2 linked regions of the Cupriavidus taiwanensis LMG 19424 genome follow. The protein of the gene in region 2 interacts with the protein of the main gene of each other region in a pairwise test. Links are inferred from orthologs where the notes say so. Each region holds a gene or a part of one and is shown on either strand. Other genes may lie near its edges. The genes, in order: accC and ribD.

Evidence for each region.
Region 1: the proteins of ribD (region 2) and accC interact in binary tests that used the Escherichia coli proteins (3 or more experiments, as listed by UniProt). The link is inferred for Cupriavidus taiwanensis LMG 19424 from one-to-one orthologs.

Annotation. Positions count from the first base shown.
Region 1 is NC_010528.1:2,799,590-2,810,524, reverse strand. Bases 6,267-9,154 are described here. They hold accC (acetyl-CoA carboxylase biotin carboxylase subunit), read right to left. Parts: upstream 8,443-9,154; coding sequence 7,090-8,442; downstream 6,267-7,089. Other genes in these bases: accB (acetyl-CoA carboxylase biotin carboxyl carrier protein), read right to left, coding at 8,692-9,154; prmA (50S ribosomal protein L11 methyltransferase), read right to left, coding at 6,267-7,050. Also shown: RALTA_RS12910 (DUF2147 domain-containing protein), read right to left, coding at 1-143; RALTA_RS30270 (hypothetical protein), read right to left, coding at 443-700; RALTA_RS12905 (histone H1-like DNA-binding protein), read left to right, coding at 1,705-2,268; RALTA_RS12900 (outer membrane lipoprotein), read right to left, coding at 2,529-3,005; RALTA_RS12895 (carbohydrate kinase family protein), read right to left, coding at 3,044-3,991; tpx (thiol peroxidase), read right to left, coding at 4,118-4,618; RALTA_RS12885 (DUF3426 domain-containing protein), read right to left, coding at 4,717-6,147; more of prmA, read right to left, coding at 6,157-6,266; more of accB, read right to left, coding at 9,155-9,159; aroQ (type II 3-dehydroquinate dehydratase), read right to left, coding at 9,323-9,820; RALTA_RS12860 (TlpA family protein disulfide reductase), read right to left, coding at 10,018-10,566; RALTA_RS12855 (hypothetical protein), read right to left, coding at 10,602-10,935. UniProt on the Escherichia coli protein: This protein is a component of the acetyl coenzyme A carboxylase complex; first, biotin carboxylase catalyzes the carboxylation of the carrier protein and then the transcarboxylase transfers the carboxyl group to form malonyl-CoA.
Region 2 is NC_010528.1:2,467,614-2,478,610, reverse strand. Bases 4,181-7,130 are described here. They hold ribD (bifunctional diaminohydroxyphosphoribosylaminopyrimidine deaminase/5-amino-6-(5-phosphoribosylamino)uracil reductase RibD), read right to left. Parts: upstream 6,239-7,130; coding sequence 5,123-6,238; downstream 4,181-5,122. Other genes in these bases: RALTA_RS11335 (type IV pilin protein), read right to left, coding at 6,874-7,130; RALTA_RS11340 (GspH/FimT family pseudopilin), read right to left, coding at 6,291-6,860; RALTA_RS11350 (riboflavin synthase), read right to left, coding at 4,438-5,061. Outside these bases: RALTA_RS11375 (lytic transglycosylase domain-containing protein), read left to right, coding at 1-549; RALTA_RS11370 (pyridoxal phosphate-dependent aminotransferase), read right to left, coding at 632-1,813; transcription antitermination factor NusB, read right to left, coding at 1,952-2,470; ribH (6,7-dimethyl-8-ribityllumazine synthase), read right to left, coding at 2,463-2,963; ribBA (bifunctional 3,4-dihydroxy-2-butanone-4-phosphate synthase/GTP cyclohydrolase II), read right to left, coding at 3,048-4,157; more of RALTA_RS11335, read right to left, coding at 7,131-7,326; RALTA_RS11330 (pilus assembly protein), read right to left, coding at 7,326-9,173; RALTA_RS11325 (pilus assembly PilX family protein), read right to left, coding at 9,170-9,775; RALTA_RS11320 (PilW family protein), read right to left, coding at 9,769-10,707; RALTA_RS11315 (hypothetical protein), read right to left, coding at 10,704-10,997. UniProt on the Escherichia coli protein: Converts 2,5-diamino-6-(ribosylamino)-4(3h)-pyrimidinone 5'-phosphate into 5-amino-6-(ribosylamino)-2,4(1h,3h)-pyrimidinedione 5'-phosphate.

The sequences.
Region 1 (10,935 bases), 330 kb from region 2 along the record:
CCGCGTGGCTTGCCGGTGTTGTCATCGATGGTCTTCCACGTGCCGCTGGGCGTGGCCTGCGCCAGCGCCGCGGCGCTGGCAAGCAGGGTGGCGGCAAGCACCGCGGCGCGCATGGTGCAGGCGATGGGGGAAGGGCTGCGCATGATGTCTCCTTTGAGGTTCGTAGCCACGCCAATCTACTGGCGCAACCGCCGCGCCGCAATCCGGCGCGGACTGGCGCGCGCCGTGCCGCGGCGCCAGTCCGCTGCCCGCCAGGCCGCATGCAGCGGGCGTTTGCGGGTTTTTGTGGCGCAGCAAAACACGCCTGCGCGCAAGCGCTGAAGCAATCCTCTAAGCGGACGTACGACGCGCCCGACGGCACCTCGGCGCGTCCTTGGCGACGGCGCGAACGCAGCCGCAATGCGCGGCGCGCGCGCTCCGGATCGGGCAGCGCGATGCGACCTCATCGCTGCGACTTCAGGAGTGTTGCCGCGACGCTTCGCTGTCGTCGGCGCTTGGCTCGATCGCAACGCTTCGATGCCTTCGCGATGCCTTCGCGATGCCCTTGCGATGCCTTCGCGATGCCTTCGCGATGCCCTTGCGATGCCTTCGCGAAGGCCATTCGACGTTGCGTCGATGCAAACCGTTGCGTGCACGCATCACTCTCGCGCGTGCGCGGTGATGGTGTCGCGCGGTGACCGACGCCGGTATCGTCGAACATCGAGCACGGCGTCGCGCGTGCGTACGGGGTCGAGCGTGTAAAGCATGCAGCGCGCGCGCCGGTGATCGCGTCGCGCGCGTGTCGAAACGTGCCGCCGCAGCGCTCGACGCGCGCCGCACGCGCATTGGTGCATCGCCCGCAAAGCCTTTGCCCATGCGGCTTTTCGGAAAGTGCGAGGACACGCGGCAGCGCTGTTCGCAGTCGTCGCGCGCATGCTGCGCGGCTTGTCATCGCTACGCGCGACGGTGTGTAAAAGCTGCGGTGCGCACGGTCGGCGAAGGGGCGCCGCGCGGCGTGCGCGAGCGCGCGTAGTGGGTCACGAGACGGGCATGCGCGCGACGCGTTGGCATGTCGTCGGCAACGTCTTCGTGACGACGCGCGTGAGAACTAGTTGGAGCGATGCATGCAGGCAAGTTTTTTTGCACTTTTTTCTTAACATCATCGTGCAAACGAATTATGATTCGCCTTGACAAGAGTCTCACTTCATTGCAGCGAAGCAGGAAGCAAGATGGAACCGAAAAGCGCGATGCGCGCTTCGATGCAATGACGAAGGTAGTAGCTGAGGAGCACGAGAACTTTGACGCAGACCAGGCCCGACCGGCTTCTTAAAACGCGTGCAGTCTCCCTTGGTCCATTAACGGGTTGGACCAGCTACCACCGAATGAATGCCGTCTGCCGTGCGCGAGGCCAAGCCCGCACCGCAGGCCAGCTGTCCGATATCTCCTCATTTCTGGCCGCGCGCCGGCTCAACGGGCGGTGCGGGCTGATCGAATATTCCAGGGCGCGGCAGGTGCCCGAGACCCGCTTGCGGGCTCGCGCCGGCCGCCAAGGCACCGCCATGGGCGGTGCGCCTGCAACCGAATTCATTAGCGTGCAGCAGTGGTCGGGCCGCACGCCGATGAATCGCTCGCTCGACTGGGGCTGCGCTGCTGTGGCGCGCCTCGGGTCGGTCGGGTCGCCAACTTAGGTCATTCGATATTCACTCTCTAGTGAAGGAGTTATCCATGGCAACTGCTGCAAAGAAAAAGCCGGCGGCTAAGAAGGCCGCCAAGCCGGCCGCCAAGAAGGCTGCTGTGAAGAAGGTCGCCGCCAAGAAGGCTGCACCGGCCGCCAAGAAGGCAGCCGCCAAGAAGGCACCGGCCAAGAAGGCCGCGGTGAAGAAGGTCGCCGCCAAGAAGGCAGCACCGGCCAAGAAGGCCGCCGCCAAGAAGGCAGCACCGGCCAAGAAGGCCGCGGTGAAGAAGGTCGCCGCCAAGAAGGCAGCACCGGCCAAGAAGGCCGCCGCCAAGAAGGCACCGGCCAAGAAGGCCGCGGTGAAGAAGGTTGCCGCCAAGAAGGCAGCACCGGCCAAGAAGGCTGCTGCCAAGAAGGCGCCCGCCAAGAAGGCCGCTGCCAAGAAGGCTGCTGCGAAGAAGCCGGCCGCCAAGAAGGCTGCTGCCAAGAAGCCGGCTGCCAAGAAGGCTGCTGCCAAGCCTGCCGCTGCGCCTGCCGTTGCTCCCGCTTCGGCTGCCAAGACCGCGCTGAACCCGGCTGCTGCCTGGCCGTTCCCGACCGGCAACCGTCCGTAAGCTGCGCCGCCACGGCGTGGACCTTACCTGTTCCGCAAGGAACCACAACGGCACGCATGTCGTGCCCGCATGACCGGATACCGCGTATCCGGTCCGCAAGACACCTGAGGTCTTGCCGACCCGCCGATGGCAACCGCCCGGCGGGTTTTTTCATGGGCGCGCGCGGCATGGCTGGGCCGGCGGATCGGCCAAAGAAAAAGCGCCGCACCCTTGCGGGTACGGCGCCTGGGGTGCGCCTTGGGAGAGGGCCTGTGCGGCCGTCAGTGCGTGACCCGGGTCACGCCGCCCGACGACAGCAGCCGCACCCGTTCGCCGGGGCGGAAGGCTTCGTCGGCCTCCTGCGTGATCGCGCGCATCTCGCCGTTGTCCAGGCGCACGGTGATCTCCAGCGCGCGGCGCTGGTTGATCTTGTTCTCGGCCGCGCTGCCGGCGATGCCGCCCAGCACCGCGCCGAGGATGCCCGCCGCCACCGCGCCGTTGCCGCCACCGATGGTGCTGCCGGCCGCGATGCCGCCGATGGCGCCGCCCGCCAGCGTGCCGGCGCCGGTCTGGCCGCCCTGGATGGTGACCTCGCGGATGCCTTCGACCACGCCGTAGCGTACGGTCTGTTCGCGTTGCGCCTGCCCGGTGCCGTAGACACTGTTGGAATTCGATTGCGTGGCGCAGCCGGCGGCCAGCGTGGCAACCAGGGTGGCCCCAAGGACGGCATGCGCGCCGCCGCGTAGCTTGTTGGTCATGTCAGTTCCCGAAAAATTCGCCACGCGCCGGCCGCAGGTCAGGCGTAGCGGTACCCGAATGCAGACTGGAACCGGTTGCCGATTTCGTCGCGCGACAACCAGTGGTTCTGCGGACCCTGCTGCGCGATCTTGACCGATCCCATCAGCGAGGCGAGGCGGCCGGTCGTTTCCCAGTCTAATCCGTTTTCAATGCCGAAGAGCAGGCCGCCGCGGAAGGCGTCGCCACAGCCGGTCGGATCGACGATGCGCTCGGCCACGACGGCCGGGATCGCGTACTGGCGGCCATCGGCAAAGATGCTGGCGCCGCGTTCGCCGTGCGTGACGATGAAGGCACGAACCTTCGCGGCAACCTCGGCGCTGGTCCATGCGGTGCGCGACAGCAGGACCTGCGCCTCGTAGTCATTGACTGTTACGTAACTGGCGAGTTCAACGAACTCCCGCAGGTCGTCGCCGTTGAACAGCGGCATGGCCTGGCCCAGGTCGAAGATGAACGGCACGCCGGCTTCGGCGAACTGGCGCGCGTGGTGCAGCATTCCTTCGCGGCTGTCGGGCGCAACGATGCCGAGGCTGGGCGCCTGGGCGCCGCCCAGCGCGTCCTTGACATGGTTCAGCTGCGACTGGCTCATTGCGCCAGGGTGGAAGGCGGTGATCTGGTTGTTGTCCAGGTCGGTGGTGATCATGGCCTGCGCGGTGAACGTCTCCGGCAGCACGCGGATATGGCCGGTGGGGATCTCCAGCTTGCGCAGGTATTCCAGGTACGGTTCGGCATCGATGCCGACGGTGGCCATCACCACCGGATCGCCGCCCAGCATCTTGAGCGTGTAGGCGATGTTGCCGGCGCAGCCGCCGAACTCGCGGCGCATGCCGGGCACCAGGAACGAGACGTTCAGCATGTGGATCTGGTCCGGCAGGATGTGTTCGCGGAAGCGTCCGTCGAACGTCATGATGGTGTCGTAGGCGACGGAGCCGCAGATCAGGCTGGCCATGCTCTCTCCAGGTGTCGGGTTGGTTTCGGTGGATCGGCGCCCTTGCGGGCAGAAGCAGTAACGCAAAAACAGAAGCGGCCGCCCCGTGGTCGCGGGCGGCCGCTGACATCGCAGGCGCGCCGCCTGTTACTTCAGCGCGGCCAGGGCGGCGTCGTAGTCGGGCTCGTTCTTGATCTCGGGCACCAGCTGGCTGTACTTGACGGTGTCGTTCTCGTCCAGCACCACCACGGCGCGGGCGGTCACGCCGGCGAGCGGGCCGGTCTTGATGTCGACGCCATAGTTGCCCTTGAACTCGGCACCACGCATGGTCGACAGCGGCACCACGTTGGCCAGGCCTTCGGCGGTGCAGAAGCGCCCCATGGCAAACGGCAGGTCGGCGGAGATGGTCAGCACCACGGTGTTGGCCAGGCCGCTGGCGGCTTCGTTGAACTTGCGCGCGGACGCCTGGCACACCGGCGTATCCAGGCTCGGGACGATGTTCAGCACCTTGCGCTTGCCGGCGAAGTCGGCCAGCGAGACATCCTTCAGGTCCTTGCCGACCAGCGAGAAGGCGGGGGCCTTGTCGCCGGCTTGCGGGAACTTGCCTGCGACTTCGATGGCGTTGCCGCCGAGGGTGACGTTGCTCATGTCTACTCCTTGATATCTGATGAGTTTCCGGTTGCAGTCCGGAGCGGGGGCAAGGCCTGCCGCAAGACTCGGATTCGGTCCGGCGGCGGGCCAGGAATTCAGGGGTAAAAAATCAGCACGCGATAGTTGGCTGGCGCCTGCTGCGTCCGGAATCGTACCCGAACCGGCAGCTCCATGCCCGCGCGCAGCCCTTGTAAGGCAAAGGCCTGCTGCGACGGCTCGAGGTATTCCGTGGGCAGCAGCACCCGGCGCAGCAGCAACTGGTCCTGCAGGTCGGTCATCACCAGCTCGATCGCCGGCAGCGCGGTGCTGGCGCGGCCCAGGTTGCGCAGCGTGACCGCCAGCAGGTAGGTGTCGCCGCCTTCATCCTGGCGCTGCAGCTGCGAGGTCTCGATGCGCAGCGCATCGATGTCGCGCCACGGCGGTACCGTGCAGCCGAACGGCGCGCATGCGGCCTCGAGTGCCGGGCGCAGCATCGGGAAGTGCCCGGCGAGCTGGCTGCGCCCCAAGTAGGCAAGCTGCAACAGCGCGGCGATGGCGAGTACCACGGCTGCCGCGCGCCAGGCAACACGGGGCACGGCGATGGGCCGGCGCGGCTGGCGTTCACGTTCGCGCTCGCGCGCGTGCCGCAGGAAGTCAGGGGCGAACACCGGGCCCGCCGGTGCTTCGGCGCGGACCCAGCGGCGGGTCGCCTGCTCGCGCGCGACCGCGCCGCCGGTGACGCTGGCAAGGGTGTCGGGGCCAGCGGAGCGGGCTTGGTCCTGCTCGCTGGCGGCGGGCACTGGGTTCGGCGGCGTGGCGGCCGCAGACTGGTCAGCCGGGCGCTGGGTGTGATCCGGCCACGGCGCTGGCTCGGATGCCTCATCGGCCGATGCCGCGCGCAGGAATTCGCTCGCGCTGGGGATGGCGCCTGGGGCCGCCGCCGCGGGTTTCCCGGCCGGGCTCTCGAGCGCGCCGTGGTCCAGCGCAGGCCAAGCGGCTGCCGGGGCGGGCGGCTGTTCCGACGGTGCTGGTGCCGGGGCCGGGGCTGCTTCGGCGAGCGGGCCTGCGGCCTGGCGCTGCGCGTCGCGCGCATCGCGGTCGGCGACGGCCGCGTTGGCTTCGCGCAGCGCGCGTTCGATCTCGGCATCGTCCATGCCGGCCTGTGGCGGCACGGCCATGTCCTCGGGCGACGACATCAGCATGGTCGGCGCATCCAGCGCCGGCACGTCGTAGCCGGGGTCGATGGTCGGGGTGAAAGCGGGAGTGGGGGCGGGCGTCGGCGCGGGTGCCGCTGGTGACGGTACGAGCGGCGCGCTGGTATCAGCGGTGGCGGAGGCAGGCGCTGCCGGCTTCGGTGCCGAGGCCGGGGCGCTGCCCGCGGTGTTGCCAGCCGGCAGGGGAATTTCGATCAGGTGCTCGCGCGCGTCGAACACCGTTTCGCACTGGCCGCAGCGCACCAGCCCCTGGCGCAGCCGCAACTGGTCGGCGACCAGCCGGAAGGCGGTGCGGCAGGCCGGGCAGCGCGTGACTAGCTTGACGGCGGCCATCGGGCGGAATCAGGGGCGGGTGCCGTGCAGGCAGACCCAGCCTTCCTCGCTGCGCCACACCGTCAGCGGCAGCCAGGGCGCGTAGGCCGCGGCGACTTCCTCGGCCTGGCGCTCCAGCACGCCGGACAGCACCAGCCGGCCGCCGGCGCGCACGCGCGCGCTGAGCATGGCCGCCATCAGCTTGAGCGGATTGGACAGGATGTTGGCGACCACCAGGTCGTAGCTGGCATCGGACACCGATTCCGGCAGCGCGAACGATGCCTCGACGTGGTTGCGCTCGGCGTTGTAGCGCGACGCTTCCACCGCGTTGGGATCGATATCGATGCCGACCGTGTCGCCCGCGCCCAGCTTGCGCGCGACGATCGCCAGGATGCCGGAGCCGCAGCCGTAGTCGAGTACGGTTTCGCCCGGCGTCAGGTTCTGCTCCAGCCACTGCATGCACAGCCGCGTGGTGGGGTGGCTGCCGGTGCCGAAGGCCAGGCCCGGATCGAGCTCCAGCACCACGGCGTCGGGTTCGGGCGCGTCGTGCCACGACGGCACCACCCAGATGCGCTCGCCCACGCGGATCGGCTCGAACTGCGACTGCGTCAGCCGCACCCAGTCCTGGTCCTCGACAGCGCGCAGCTGGTACGGCGGCACCGGGTCGATGCCCAGCTGGTTGGCGGCGGCCGCCACCACCACGGCCGGGTCGGCGTCGTCGCCGAACAGCGCGACCACGCGCGAGCGGTTCCACGCGAGTTGCTTCGGTTCCAGCCCGGGCTCGCCAAACAGCGGCTGCTCGTCGGGCGTGTCGGCGTCGGCGTCTTCCACCGAAACCGACAGCGCGCCGAGGTCGAACAGGGCGTCAGACCAGGCTTCGGCCTGGTCCTGCGCCACTTCGATCACACATTCCTGAAATGCCACGGGCTTCCTTCTGTTGCTGCGGGTTGCTCAGACCGGTGCTCAGGCCTTCGCGCGTTCTGCCAGCCGATGCTCGAGATAATGGATGCTGGTGCCGCCTTCGACGAAGTTGGCGTCCATCATCAGCTCGCGGTGCAGCGGCACGTTGGTCTGGATGCCGTCCACCACCATTTCCGACAGCGCGATGCGCATGCGGGCGATGGCCTGCTCGCGCGTGGCGCCGTAGGAGATGATCTTGCCGATCATCGAATCGTAGTTGGGCGGGACGAAGTAACCATCATACGCGTGCGAGTCGACCCGCACACCCGGGCCGCCGGGCATGTGCCAGGCGGTGATGCGCCCCGGCGACGGCGTGAACTTGAACGGGTCCTCGGCGTTGACGCGGCATTCGATGGCGTGGCCGCGGAACTGCACGTCCTTCTGGCGGAAGCGCAGCTTCTCGCCGAAGGCGATGCGGATCTGCTCCTGCACGATGTCGATGCCGGTGATCATCTCGGTGACCGGGTGCTCGACCTGCACGCGCGTGTTCATCTCGATGAAGTAGAACTCGTTGTTCTCGTACAGGAATTCGAAAGTGCCGGCGCCGCGGTAGCCCATCTTCTTGCAGGCCTCGGCGCAGCGGTCGCCGATGCGCTCGATCAGGCGGCGCGGAATATGCGGCGCGGGGGCTTCCTCGATCACCTTCTGGTGGCGGCGCTGCATCGAGCAGTCGCGCTCGCCCAGCCAGATGGCCTGCTTGTGCTGGTCGGCCAGGATCTGGATTTCCACATGGCGCGGGTTCTCGAGGAACTTCTCCATGTAGACCTCCGGATTGCCGAAGGCGCGGCCGGCTTCTTCGCGCGTCATGTTGACGGCGTTGATCAGCGCGGCTTCGGTATGCACCACACGCATGCCGCGGCCGCCGCCGCCGCCGGCGGCCTTGATGATCACCGGGTAGCCGACGCGACGCGCGGTCGCCAGGATTTCCTTGGGGTCGTCGGGCAGCGCGCCGTCCGAGCCGGGCACGCACGGCACGCCGGCCTTGATCATGGCCTGCTTGGCCGAGACCTTGTCGCCCATCAGGCGAATGCTGTCTGCGGTCGGGCCGATGAAGACGAAGCCAGACTTTTCCACCCGCTCGGCAAAGTCCGCGTTCTCGGACAGGAAGCCGTAGCCCGGGTGGATGGCCTGCGCATCGGTCACCTCGGCGGCCGAGATGATGGCGGGCATGTTCAGGTACGACAGCGGCGACGGGGCCGGGCCGATGCAGACGGCTTCGTCTGCCAGGCGCACGTACTTGGCCTCCTTGTCGGCCTCGGAGTACACCACGACCGTCTTGATGCCCAGTTCGCGGCAGGCGCGCTGGATGCGAAGAGCGATTTCGCCGCGGTTCGCGATCAGAATTTTTTCAAACATGGTCTCTCTCTGCGAGAAGAACAGTAGCTGTCCCGCTGCGTGGCGCAAGGGCACGCCGGGCGCGCTCCGTGATGGCCTGTGGCCACCCGGGCCGCGATACTGCGGGAACTGCATGGAACTGCACGGAACGGGCCGCGAAGCCCACAACGTCCCTGGCGCGGGAAGCGCCGTGGCATGCCGCCCGGGAAGGGCAGCGAGGGGCCGCTTGCGCGGCCGCCGCCGGCACTGGGCCCAGCATGCCGGTCAGGATCAGCCGATGACGAACAGCGGCTGGCCGTATTCCACGGCCTGGCCGTTCTCGACCAGGATTTCCTTGATGACGCCGGCCTTGTCGCACTCGATCTCGTTGAGCAGCTTCATGGCTTCGATGATGCAGACGGTCTGGCCTTCCTTGACCGCATCGCCGACGTTGACGAAGGGCGCGGCGCCGGGCGACGGGGCGCGGTAGAACGTGCCCACCATCGGCGAGGTCACCACATGGCCGGCGGGCAGCTGTGCAACCGGCTCGGCAGCCGGTGCGGCGGCGCTGGCGGGGGCGGCAGCGGCCGGCACGGCGGCGGGCAGGGCCTGCATCTGCGGCATCGCCATCGGCGCGGCGACGACTTGCGGCGGTTGCTTGACGATGCGTACCTTGCCGTCGCCTTCAGTGACTTCCAGCTCGGAGATGCCGGACTCGGCCACCAGGTCGATCAGCGTCTTCAGCTTGCGCAGGTCCATCTTTTTATCCTCCTGAATCGGGTTTTCCACCGCTGCCCGGGACGGGCCTGGCGGAGCAATCGTTGTGCCGGCCACCGGAATCCGGCGCCCGCCGTGCCGAGGCACGCCAACGGGCGCAGGCCGCCGGGCGGCGCGCGCAGGTTGTCGAAAAAATCCTTGGGGTTCAGCTCCCCGAACTCTCGGGTGGCGGCTGCTCCTGGCCCAGTACATAGTCCAGCGCCAGCAGGTAACCCTGCCAGCCCAGCCCGCAGACCACTCCGACCGCCACGTCCGAGAAGTACGAGTGGTGCCGGAAGCTTTCGCGACGGTGCACGTTCGACAGGTGCACCTCGACGAACGGGATCGCCACGCCGGCCAGCGCATCGCGCAGTGCCACGCTGGTATGCGTGTAGGCAGCCGGGTTGATGATGATGAACTCGATCCCTTCCGCGCGCGCGGCGTGGACCCGGTCCACCAGTGCACCCTCGTGGTTGGACTGGAACGTCTGCAGCGACATGCCGGCCTTCGCCGCACGTTCGGCCAGGGCCGCGTCGATATCGGCCAGCGTCGTGTGCCCGTAGGTCTCCGGCTCGCGCGTCCCCAGCAGATTGAGGTTAGGCCCATGCAGGACCAGCACCTTGCGGTAGCGGGGTGAGCGACGGATAGAGCGGGATGCAGTCACGGCGGCTCGACCAGATCAACGAAATTGCGCGGAGATTACCGTAGCTTAGAGGGATTTGTCTAGCACGCCATACAGGGCTTGCCGGCCCGGGGCACGCGTTCGGCGTCGCTTCAAGCACTTTCCCGCCGAAAGGATCCGCGTCTGAGCTAAATCCATCAAGAAAGGTCGTAATTCGCTGATTTTGGCGGAAGAAGTGCTCAGGCGCGCGGCAGCACGGCACGCAATTCGTCCGCGGTCACCCGCCCCATCTTGCGATATTTCACCGTTCCATCCGGATTGATGACCACGGTATAGGGCAGGCCACCGGCGCTGTTGCCGAAATTGCGCGATAGGTCAGTGCCGGCGAAGCCGGCGACGGCCAGCGGATAGGAAACCGGCACTTTCTTGGTGAACTGCTGGATGTTGGCCGCCGAATCGATACCAATCCCGACAAATTCCACCTGGCGGTGCTTGAGCTCCTCATGCAGGGCAGTCAGCTCGGGCATTTCCTCGACGCAAGGCCCGCACCACGGCGCCCAGAAGTTGACCACCACCGTCTTGCCGCGCAATTTGCCGAGGTCCAGTTCTGCCCCGGCGGGATCCGGCAGGCGCGACTGGAACAGGGTTTCGACGGCCTCATCGCTGGCGGGCTTCGGCGAGAACACGAAATGTCCGGCCAGCGCACCGGCGGCACAGGCAACCACGGCGACAGCGATCCACAGCCAGAGGCGCGAGCGGCGGGCGGGTGGGGCGACAGTTTCAGTCATGGAATGGCTTGACCAGTAAAAGAGAAGGTGTGGCTTCAGGCGTTGCCGGCGGCGTCGGCGGCATCGAGCAGCGCCTGCACGGCCTGCACGTCGGCGCGGGCGGCGCGCCCTGAGGCATCCGTGCGCACTGCGCCGCGTTCATCGACGGCATCATACAGTGCTATATGGATGCCGACTGGCGCACCCAGTTCCGCGCGGACCTCGCCCGCCAGCAGCCGCGTCTCGCGGCGGTCGGGCCACTGGCCTTTCCACAGGAAGCTCAGGGTCTCGACCTCGCCGCGGCCGCCGAAGTGGCGGCTCTCACTGGTCTCGAAGTCGACACCCGCGTTGATAAGGTGCAGCGCGGCATCCTTGGCGCTGTCGCAGAAA
Region 2 (10,997 bases):
ACCGCGCGCGAGCAGGCCGCCGTGGCGGACTACATCGCCCGCAAGTACCGCGTGGCGGCACAGGCCACCGCGCAGCTGGTCAAGGCGGCCTACCTGACCGGGCGCGAGGTCGGCATCGATCCGCTGCTGATCCTGGGCGTGATCGCGATCGAGTCCAGCTTCAACCCGTACGCCGAAAGCGGCGTGGGTGCGCAGGGCCTGATGCAGGTCATGACCAAGGTCCACCAGGACAAGTACGAAGCCGTCGGCGGCGTGTCCGCGGCCCTGAACCCGTACGCCAACATCAAGATCGGCGCGCTGGTGCTCAAGGACTGCATCGCCCGCGCCGGCTCGCTCGAGGGCGGCCTGAAGTACTACGTCGGCGCCACCACGGCCACCGACGGCGGCTACGGCGCCAAGGTGCTGGCCGAGCGCGCCCGCCTGCGCCAGCTGATCGGCGTGCGCAGCGCGCCCGCCAACGCCGACAAGCCGGCCGCCGAGGACAAGGCGCCGGTCGAGCACGCGCCCACCGAGAAGCTGGAAGCCAACAACGGGCCGCACAACGCCTGAGCCTGGCCCCGGCATCGCCCAGAAGAAAAGCACCCCGCGGGGTGCTTTTTTGTTGGCCTGCCGCCGCAGCGGCCAGGTACGGTCAGCGGAACAGCTTGTCCAGCCGCGCCATCGCCTCTTCGATATTCTCGCGCGAGGTGGCGTACGAGATCCGGATGTAGTCGCGGGCCGTATGCGGGCCGAAGTCCTGCCCAGGCACCATCACCACGCCCGCATCGTGCAGCATCGCCTGCGTCAGGCGGTCGGCGTCGCCCGCGGCCGGGTGGTTGACGCCCCGGCAGTCCGCATACACATAGAAGGCGCCGTCGGGGCGCACCGGCACGCGCAGCCCCAGCGACTCCAGCGCCGGCACGATCAGGTCGCGGCGGCGGCGAAATTCGGCCTTGCGCTCGTCGTAGACGGCCAGCGCCTCGGGCGTGAAGCACGCCAGCGCGGCGTACTGCGCCACCGCCGACGCGCAGATGAACAGGTTCTGCGCGACCTTCTCGAAGGCCTCGACCAGCGCCTCGGGCACCACCAGCCAGCCCAGGCGCCAGCCGGTCATATTGAAGTACTTCGAGAAGCTGTTCACCGTGACCACGTTCGGGTCCAGGCTCAGCGCCGATACCGGCGGAGCGTCGTAGGACAGGCCCTGGTAGATCTCGTCCAGGATGGCAAAGCCGTTGCGCGCGCGCACCGCCTGCAGGATCCGGGCAAGTTCGTCGGGCAGGATCGAGGTGCCGGTGGGGTTGGACGGCGAGGCCAGCAGCACGCCCCGGGTCTGCTCGCCCCAGTGGGCCTCGACCTGCGCGGCGGTCAGCTGGAAGCGCTCGGCCGGGCCGCTCGGGATCATTCGGGCGACGCCGTCGAAGGCGGCGACGAAGTGGCGGTTGCACGGGTAGCTGGGGTCGGGCATCAGCACCTCGGCGCCGATCTCGACCAGCACCGCGCACGCCAGCAGCAGCGCGCCCGAGGCGCCCGCGGTGACGATCACGCGCCGGGCCGGGATATCCAGGCCGTAGGCGGTCTGGTAATAGCCCGCGATGGCCTCGCGCAGCGGGTGGATGCCGAGCGCGCCGGTGTACTGCGTGACGCCGCGGCGCATGGCGGCTTCGGCGGCGCGCACCACCGGCTCGGCGGCGGTGAAATCCGGCTCGCCGATGCCCATGTGCACGATATGGCGGCCGGCGCGCTCCAGCGCGGCGGCCTGCTTGGCCAGCTCCATCACATGGAAGGCGTCGATGTTGGCGAGTCGGGAGGCGGTGGCCAGGTGCTGCAAGTCCATGGTGTTCCGGGTGGGCAGGCGCCCGTTCAGCAAAAGGGTCGGTGGGAAATGAAAACACCCGCCGCGGCGGGTGTCGTCTTCATCGCCGCCGGCGCCAGGGCCAGCGCGACGGCACGGCGCAGCCGCGAAGGCGCTTCTTCAGCGGCGCGCAGCCACTTCGGCGGCGCGCACCTGGGCCGCAAGCTTGTCCAGCACGCCGTTGACGTACTTGTAGCCCTCGACGCCGCCGAAGGTCTTGGTCAGCTCGACGGCTTCATTGATGACGACCTTGTACGGGATGTCGAGGCAGTGCACCAGTTCATAGCTGCCGACCAGCAGGGCGGCGCGCTCGACCGGCGACAACTCGTCCACGGAACGGTCCAGGAACGGCTCGAACGCGGCGGTCAGGCGCGCCTCTTCGCGCACTGCGCCGTTGAGCAGCGCGTCGAAGTGCTCGCGGTCGGCCTTGTTGAAGCCCTGGGCGTCGTGCAGGTGGGCCTGGATTGCGCCGATGTCGTTGCGGTTCAGCAGCCACTGGTACAGGCCCTGCAGGGCCAGCTCGCGCGAGCGGCGGCGCGCGCTCTTGGGCGGCGCCTTGGCTTCGGTGCGGGCCGCGCCGGACTTGCCGCCGGCGCCCTTGCCGGCGTCTTGGTCCGGCGTGTTCGAGGTATCACTCATCGTCGTCCTCGTCTTCGTCTTCCTGGCCGCGCAGCGAATCGAGCGCCGCCACCAGGTTGGCCATCTCCACCGCGGCGCGCGCGCAGTCGCGGCCCTTTTCGCGGGTGCGGGCATGGGCCTGCTCGTCGGTGTCGACGGTCAGGATGCCGTTGGCGATCGGCACGTTGAAGTCCAGGCCGACGCGGGTGATGCCGGCGCCCGACTCGTTCGACACCAGCTCGAAGTGATAGGTCTCGCCGCGTACCACGGCGCCCAGTGCCACCAGCGCGTCGAACTGGCCGCTCTCGCACATCTTCTGCAGCGCCAGCGGGACTTCCAGCGCGCCGGGGACAGTCACCACCAGGGTGTCTTCGCCCTCGACGCCGAGCTGTTCCAGCTCGGCCACGCAGGCCTCGAGCAGTTCGGCGCAGACCGGCTCGTTGAAGCGCGCCTGGACGATGCCGATGCGCAGGCCTTCACCGTCGAGGTTGCTGGGGTAGAAGCCGTGATCCATTGTTCAGTTCTCCAGTTTTCGGGAGGGCCGCGGCGGCAGGGCCGCGGCCCGGGTATTCGGGGGTGGCTCAGTGCTGGGACCGGCTCAGTCGGCCTGGCCGCTCATCGGCTGGTAGCCGGTCACTTCCAGGTCGAAGCCGGTCATGCTGGGCATGCGCTGCTTGGCGGCCAGCACGCGCATCTTGCCGACGCCGACATCTTTCAGGATCTGCGCGCCCATGCCATAGGTGCGCAGGTCGGGCTTGCGGCGCGGCCGCGACTGCGGCGCATCGAGCGCGCTGAACTGCGTGAACAGCTGCTCGACGGTGTCGCCGCAGTTCAGCAGCACGATCACGCCGTTGTCGGCCTCGGCGATGGCCTGCATCGCCGCCGGGATGCTCCACGAGTGCGTCGTGCATTTCACTTCCAGCAGGTCCAGCACCGAGAACGGCTCGTGCACGCGCACCAGCGTTTCCTGTTCCGGCGTGGGCTTGCCCTTGACCAGCGCCAGGTGGGCCTGGCCGGTCGGCTTGTCGCGGTAGGCGATGCTGTGGAAGGTGCCGTAAGGGGTTTGCATGGCGCGCTCGCCGACGCGCTCGATAATGCTCTCGGTGCGGCTGCGGTAGTGGATCAGGTCGGCGATGGTGCCGATCTTCAGATCATGCTCGCGCGCGAACTCGATCAGGTCCGGCAGGCGCGCCATGGTGCCGTCGTCCTTCATGATCTCGCAGATCACGGCCGCCGGCGTCAGCCCGGCCAGCGCACCCAGGTCGCAGCCGGCCTCGGTATGGCCGGCGCGGATCAGCACGCCGCCTGGCTGCGCCGTCAGCGGGAAGATATGGCCCGGCTGGACCAGGTCGGCCGGCTTGGCGTCGCGGGCGACGGCGGCCTGCACGGTGCGGGCGCGGTCGGCGGCGGAAATGCCGGTGGTCACGCCCTCGGCGGCCTCGATCGATACGGTGAAATTGGTGCCGTGCTGGGTGCCGTTTCGGCTCACCATCGGATGCAGGTTCAGCTGGCGGCAGCGCTCGGCGGTCAGCGTCAGGCAGATCAGGCCGCGGCCATGCTTGGCCATGAAGTTGATCGCCTCCGGTGTGACGAAATCGGCAGCCAGGACCAGATCGCCCTCATTTTCGCGGTCTTCCTCGTCGACAAGAATAACCATGCGGCCGGCGCGAATGTCGGCAATGATGTCTTCGGTACGGGCGATTGTCATGGCGTGCAGAACGGCAGGTTGGGGCGGAAATCAGGCGAAATCGGGCGAAAAAACCGGCGAATAGCTGTGGCAGGAACCATGGCCGCGGTGAAAGCGGCCGGACTGAGGCGGGGCGTCGGGCCGGGCCGGCCGGCCCTATACGCCCGGCAGGTTGCCCAGTCAAGCCGGGTATTGTACGCCAAGGGAGCCCACGCGGGAGGCGCGGGCCACGGAAAGTGCCGCCCTTCCGAGGCCGGGCGGGCGGGGTACGGGTATTGGCGCTGGCCCGGTGTGGCCGTGCTTATGCGGGGGCCTGCGCGGCCGACAGCATCCGTTCCACGTACCGCGCGATCAGGTCGATCTCGAGGTTCACGCGCGCGCCCGGCTTGAGCTCCTGCAGCGTGGTCACTTCGACGGTGTGCGGGATCAGGTTGATCGAGAACACGCAGCCATCGGCTTCGTCGGCGACGCGGTTGACCGTCAGCGACACGCCGTTGACCACCACCGAGCCCTTGTACGCCAGGTAGCGCGCCAGTTCGCGAGGCGCGCGGATGCGCAGCTCGTGCGATTCGCCCACCGGCGCGAAATGCACCACTTCGCCCAGGCCGTCGACATGCCCCGACACCAGGTGGCCGCCCAGCCGGTCGGCCAGGCGCAGCGCCTTTTCCAGGTTGACGCGGCCGGCACGGTCCAGCCCCACGGTCTTGTCGAGCGATTCGCGCGAGACCTCGACCTCGAACGCGTCGGGCGCCATGGCGATCACGGTCATGCAGGCGCCCTGGATGGCGATGCTGTCACCGATGATGACGTCCGACAGGTCCAGCCCGCCCGCGGCGATGCGCAGGCGCACGCCGGCGTCGGCGGCGGCGCCGAGCGGGGTAACGGATTCAATGCGGCCGACCGCCGCGACGATGCCAGTAAACATGGTGGAGTCTTGTGCTTGGGGTTTTCGGAATCTTTGGGATGCGTTGCCGCGGCCTGTGGCGCTACGCGTCGTTGCGCCGGGCGATCAGGCGCAGGTCGTCGCCGATCTGCCGGACTTCATGCCAGCGGAACTGTTCGGCATCCTGCAGCCGCGCCAGCGGCGGCAGGTTGAACATGCCCTGGGCGTCGCCGAGCAGCTTGGGCGCGAGGTAGATCAGCAGTTCATCGGCGCAATGCTCGCGCACCAGCGAGCCGTTGAGCTTGAAGCCCGCCTCGACGTGCAATTCGTTGATGCCGCGGCGGCCGAGTTCTTCCAGCATGCGGCGCAATTCGACCTTGCCGTGCGGGTTGGGCAGCACCACGACTTCGGCGCCGCGGGCTTCCAGCGCGCGCTGGCGTTGCCGGTCTTCGACCGCGCAGAACACCAGCACGGGCCTGGCGAACTCGCCGCTGTCCGGGGTCAGGATGCGCGCGTCGAGCGGCACTTCGAGCCGCGAATCGACCAGCACCCGCTGCGGCTGGCGCGGCGTGGCGAAGGCCCGCACCGTCAGCGCCGGATTGTCGTCGCGCACGGTGCCGATGCCGGTCAGGATGGCGCAGGCGCGGGCGCGCCAGGCGTGCCCGTCGTCGCGGGCGGCCTGGCCGGTGATCCACTGGCTGGTGCCGTCATGCAGCGCGGTGCCGCCATCCATCGACGCGGCCACCTTGACACGCACCCACGGCAGCCCGCGCGTCATGCGCGAGACGAAGCCGATATTCAGGTCGCGCGCCTCTTTTTCCAGCAGGCCGCAGCGCACGTCGATGCCGGCATCGCGCAGGCGCTGCAGGCCGCGCCCGGATACCGACGGATTGGGGTCTTCCATCGCCGCCACCACGCGCGCCACGCCGGCGCGCACCAGCGCATCGGCGCAGGGCGGGGTACGGCCGAAATGGCTGCACGGCTCCAGCGTGACATAGGCGGTGGCGCCGGCCGGGTCGAGCCCGCGCGACAGCGCATCTTTCATCGCCTGGATTTCGGCATGGTCCTGGCCGGCAGGCTGGGTGAAGCCTTGTCCGATCACCTGGCCATCCTTGATGAGCACGCAGCCGACGCGAGGGTTGGGCGTGGTGTTGAACATGCCCCGCGCGGCGAGCGCGAGTGCCTGTTGCATGGCGGCGTGGTCGGTATCGGAAAACATTCGGCGATCGGGTGGGCCTTGGCGCTGCGATTGGGGTGACAGGGCGGCCGGGTCAGGGCGGCTCGGAGGACTCCGTCGCTTCGCAGTCAGCGTCGCGGCCGGGTGTGCAGAGTCGGATACGTCCCTGCGCGCCCAGCCTGACTTGCCGCTGCGCGCCACGGCAGCCAAGCGTGAAGGTGGCGGCCTGAAAACCGCCCTGCTCAGATCGAGAGTATCCCACAGGCAGGAATTTCAGCACATTGGCGCCCCGCGCGGCTTGCCGCAGCGTCACGGACAGGCACGGCATGCCCGGCTCGACCACCGACAGCACCTCCGGCCGCTCCGCGCCTGCGCCAGCCGTTACCAGTTGCCAGCCGGGACTCAGCGTGGCTTCGCCCGGCAGCGGCTGCAGCGTCACCTCGATGCGGCGTGACAGCGCGCTGGCGCGCGCCAGCGCGAGCGACATCGCCAGCCGGTCGGCCGCCAGCATGACCTGCTGGCGCGCGAGCATGCCGCTGAACACCGGGTAGGCCGCTGCCGAGAACAGGCCGAGCATGACCAAGCCCACGACCAGTTCGACCAGCGTCAGGCCATACGGCGGCGCGCCATCCGGGCGGCGATGCCTGCCGGCATTCGACGGCATGTCCATCATGGCCTCAGCAATGGGGCGGCAACGGCTGCGGCACCGTGCCATCGGGTTGTGCCAGCCACTGGCCGGTGCTGCGCAGGATCAGCGTTCCGCATTCGGGATCGGCGGCTTGCGGCGCCGCACGGAGTTCGACGCAGGTTTCCAGCGTGGCTTGCGGGCAGGCGCCGGCACTCACCAGATGGCGCACCGTGCCGCTGGCTGGCACGCGCAGGGGCCAGTCGCCCGCAACCAGGTCAGACCCGGGCGCGACGGCAAAGGTTGTGGCCTCTAGCGCGTGCCGCTCCAGTTGCAGCATCGCGCCGCTCAGCGCGGCGCGGGCTTGCGCGCGCCAGCCTCGCGCCAGATGGCGGTGCCACGCGGGCACGGCGATGGCCGCGAGGATGGCCAGCACGGCCAGTGCGGCGACCAGCTCGATCAGGCTGAAGCCATGCATGCGCCGGCAAGCCGGTGCCAGGGTCATCATGGTGGATCCTCCCTTGCCGGGCCGACGATCTCGCGCCAGCGCAGGCGCCCGGTGCGGCGCGTGGCCAGCGTCTGCGCGACACGCGTGACGGTGTTGCCCGTGGCCGACCATACCGAGAGCGAGAACGCCTGGTGCCCGGTGCCGCCGGCTGGTGCCGGCGTGCCGGGCAATTCAGCGAGCGTCGCGAACACGCTGGCGTCCGGCGGCAGCAACTGGCCGGTTGCCACGGGCAGGCGCTCGCCGGTGCTGAGCCGGGCGATGGATTCCCCGGTTGCGGCCAGCACTAGGTAGCTGCGCTGCGCGCCGTCGGGCGTGCGTGTCACGAACAGCAGGTAACCCGGGAATACCGGCTGGAGCTCGACCACCTGTTCGCCGGCATGGGGCAGGGTCAGGCGCCAGCCGGCATCCTGCGCACCGCCCGCGGTCGCGCGCAGGATATGGCCGTGGCCGGCGACCTCGGTCGCGACCTGCCGCAGCGGGCGCGATGTGGCGCTGCGTGTGGGGCTGCGTGTGGCAAGGTCATCGGGCACCGCTGCCAGTTCGTTGCCGGCGCCGTAGATCACCACGGGCGCGGCCGGCGATCCGAGCAACACGGGGGCTTCTTCCCGGGCCGTTTGCGCGGACACCTGCATCCGGTGCACGCATGCCGCGGCAGGGGCGGCCCCGGCCTGCGGCGTGTCGGCGAGCGGCAAGCGCCAGAGCTGGCCGGCATCGTCGGTGGCGTAGGCAACGAGCGCGGCCCCGGTGACATCGGCTAGCACGCTGACCGCCACGAGCTGACTGGCCGCAGGGGCGCCCAGGCAATCGCGCTCAGGCAACGGCAAGGTGCGGATGGCGTACTGGCCCGCCCAGGCGGCGCCGGCGGGCTTGTCCAGTGGCAGCAAGGCAAGTCCGGCGCGGGCAGCGCCTGCCGCGCCATTGGCACCTGCATCGAGGATCACGACGGCGAACCAGCGCAAGCCGTCCGGACCATGGATACCCGCGGCGCGTACCGGCCCGCGCGCGGCCAGTGGCAGGGCGTCGTTCGCGGGTACCTCCCAGATCGGCAAGAACGGCATCTGCCCGTCGGGATCGGTGACGTCAAGCACGAATGCCGCCGCGGGGTTGCCGGCCCCGGCATCGGCCGGGATGCCGCACAGCAAGACCGTGCGCCATTCGCCGCGGATGGTGACGTCCTGCGTGTCCGGACGCGGGCATGGCGGCGGCACCGTCGGGGCAGCCGGGACCGGCATGACGAGGGCATAGGGCAGCAGCGCGCCCGGCAGGTAGGCGGCGCGCTCCTCGCCGGTCGCGGCATCGAATGCGTGCAGCAGGCCGTCGCGGGTACCCAGCCAGGCCACGTGCGGGCGCAGGCTGTAGCGCAGCCGAAAGCCCGCGTGGCCTGGCTTGCCGGGCGACCATGCGGGCGGAGCCACCACCCGCACGCGCGCGCCGGCCGCGCTGCCCAGGCGCGTATCGCGCGGCCGCCGGCCGGCCTGCGTGCGGTCACCGCGCAGCCAGTCCACCGCGGCGCGGTCTCCAATGCGCAAGGCTTCGGTGGCAGCATCCCACTGCAGCGGCATGGCTCGCGCCGTCTCGCCAGCCGCTGCCGCATAGGTGAATATCCGCCGCGATGGCAGCGTCCGGCGGTCCAGGCGATCGCCGGCCTCCCACAAGTCTGGTGACGGTGCCTGGGCCAGGTCCTGCCAGCCGATGTCAAACAGGCGCCCGGTCCATGGATACGCGCCTGGCGTGGTTCGGTAGGCCAGCGGCAGGCGGCCCGCTTCGGACCCGGCGGCATGGCACGCCGAAGCCAGGATACAGGCAAGGCAGAAGAGCGCGCAGCGCGCGGCGAGGCGCATCATGGCTGGATCACGCTTTGCAACACGGCGCGTATGCCGTGGGTGCGGCCGAAGCCGATGGCGGTTACCCGGAACCGCGGCGCCGGAGCCGTGGCGACAGCGGGGTCCGGCACGCCGTAGCCGGCCGGCGCTTCGTCCAGGATCTCCGCGACATAGCGCGGCGGTTGTGGCGTGGCGGCGGCATCGGCCGGCGACGCCTGCAGGGTAGCGCCGGTAAAGCGCCCCAGTGGCACGCCGATGGCGCCGAGGTCCGCATCGACGCGCAGCCATGGTTGCCACACCGGCGGACCGCCCGCGGCGGGCCGGCAGATCCCGGCCTGCCGGCCGCTGCCGCAGCGGCCCGGCTCCGGCCACAGGGCCAGGCGGTCCTGGGCGTCCGGCGACGCCGCGGCGGCGAGCAGGTCGGCCTCGCCATCGCGCAGGGCGGCTTCGGCGGCGCGGAAGGCCAGTTCACGTTCGCGCTGCATGACGGCAAGCTGCCGGCCGGACAGCAGCATGTGCAGCGTGGCGGCCGCGATCAGCACCACCATCAGCAGCAGGGTGCCGCACAGCAGCAGCGTGACGGCGCCGGTGTGGCGCGAGCGTGCCGGGCAGCGCGCTAGCACAGCGTCTCCTCGCAACGGGGCGCATTGCGCAGCCGTACCGTGGCGGCGAACACGCGGCGCGCCGTGCCGGCCGGCGCCGACGCAGCGGGCGGCAGGTCTGCCGCTGCGGTGCCGGGCAGCGCAGGCGTGTCGGTGCCGCTGACCCGGACCAGCGTGGCCGAGCCCGGCCGGTCGCCCCGCACCGCGATGGCGATCTGGACCGCCACCACGCGTTGCCAGGCGGCTTCGCCCAGCGGCGGCATGGCCGAGGCCGTCTCGAAGCGCTCGGGACGGCCGTCCTGGTCCATATCCAGCCCATAGCGCAATTGCAGCGATTCCACGCCGCGCAGCAGCGCGCCCGAGGTCCAGCCGCTGCCGTCGACGACGCCGTTGCGGCGGGCAGGATACCGGCACAGCAGTTGCGGCACGCCATCGGCGCCAGCCGCCACATACAGCAGGTTCTCCGCGGCGTAGCCGGCGGTGGCGGCGGCGCCCGCCACGCGCGCCGCGAGCGGATAGCCGCTGCAATCGGTCATGGTTTCGTCCGGCTGCGCCGGCGCGGCGGGCCGGCCGCTGCCGCTGAAGCGGACCAGCAGCGCATCGCTTTGGCCGACGGCGGCCCTTGCGCAAGCGGGCACGGCCGCCACGGCGGGTTGCCCGCAGTTGTCCGCGCCGCTGACCGCGGGCAGGGCGGTGCCGGCCATCTCGGACACAGGCTCGCCCGGCCATCCGGACTGGCGCAGCAGCATGGAAAGAATGGCCAGTGCGCGCTGCCCGCGTTCCTCGATCACCACGCGGTCGGTGGTGGCGAGGTAGGCTGCGTGCGTGGCCAGGAAGGCGGCGCCGGCAGCGGCCACGGCGATCAGGCCCAGCGCCATGCCGACCATCAGTTCGACCAGCGAGAAGCCACGCGGAAGGATCCGCCGGCTGCGCGCATCGATGCGCCTGCTCATGGGTGCGCCCATGTTGCCCCGGCCGGCAGGCAGCCGCCGGCGTCAGCCATCGGCACGATGGCGGCGACCGCAATGGCCAGCGGCGCCGCGCAGCGGCCCAGTTCGGCATCGTCGGCCGCGCTGCGCGTGGCCTGTGCCAGGCGTTCCAGCTGGCGCAGCCAGCCCACGCCGGTGGTGCCGGCGAGCGCCATCGGCAGCAGTCCGGCAACGACGATCGACAAGGCGCCAAGCGCTTCGATCAGGGCGTGGGCGCGCTGGAGCCTGGGTTGCGGCGTGGAGTTGGGTGGCGT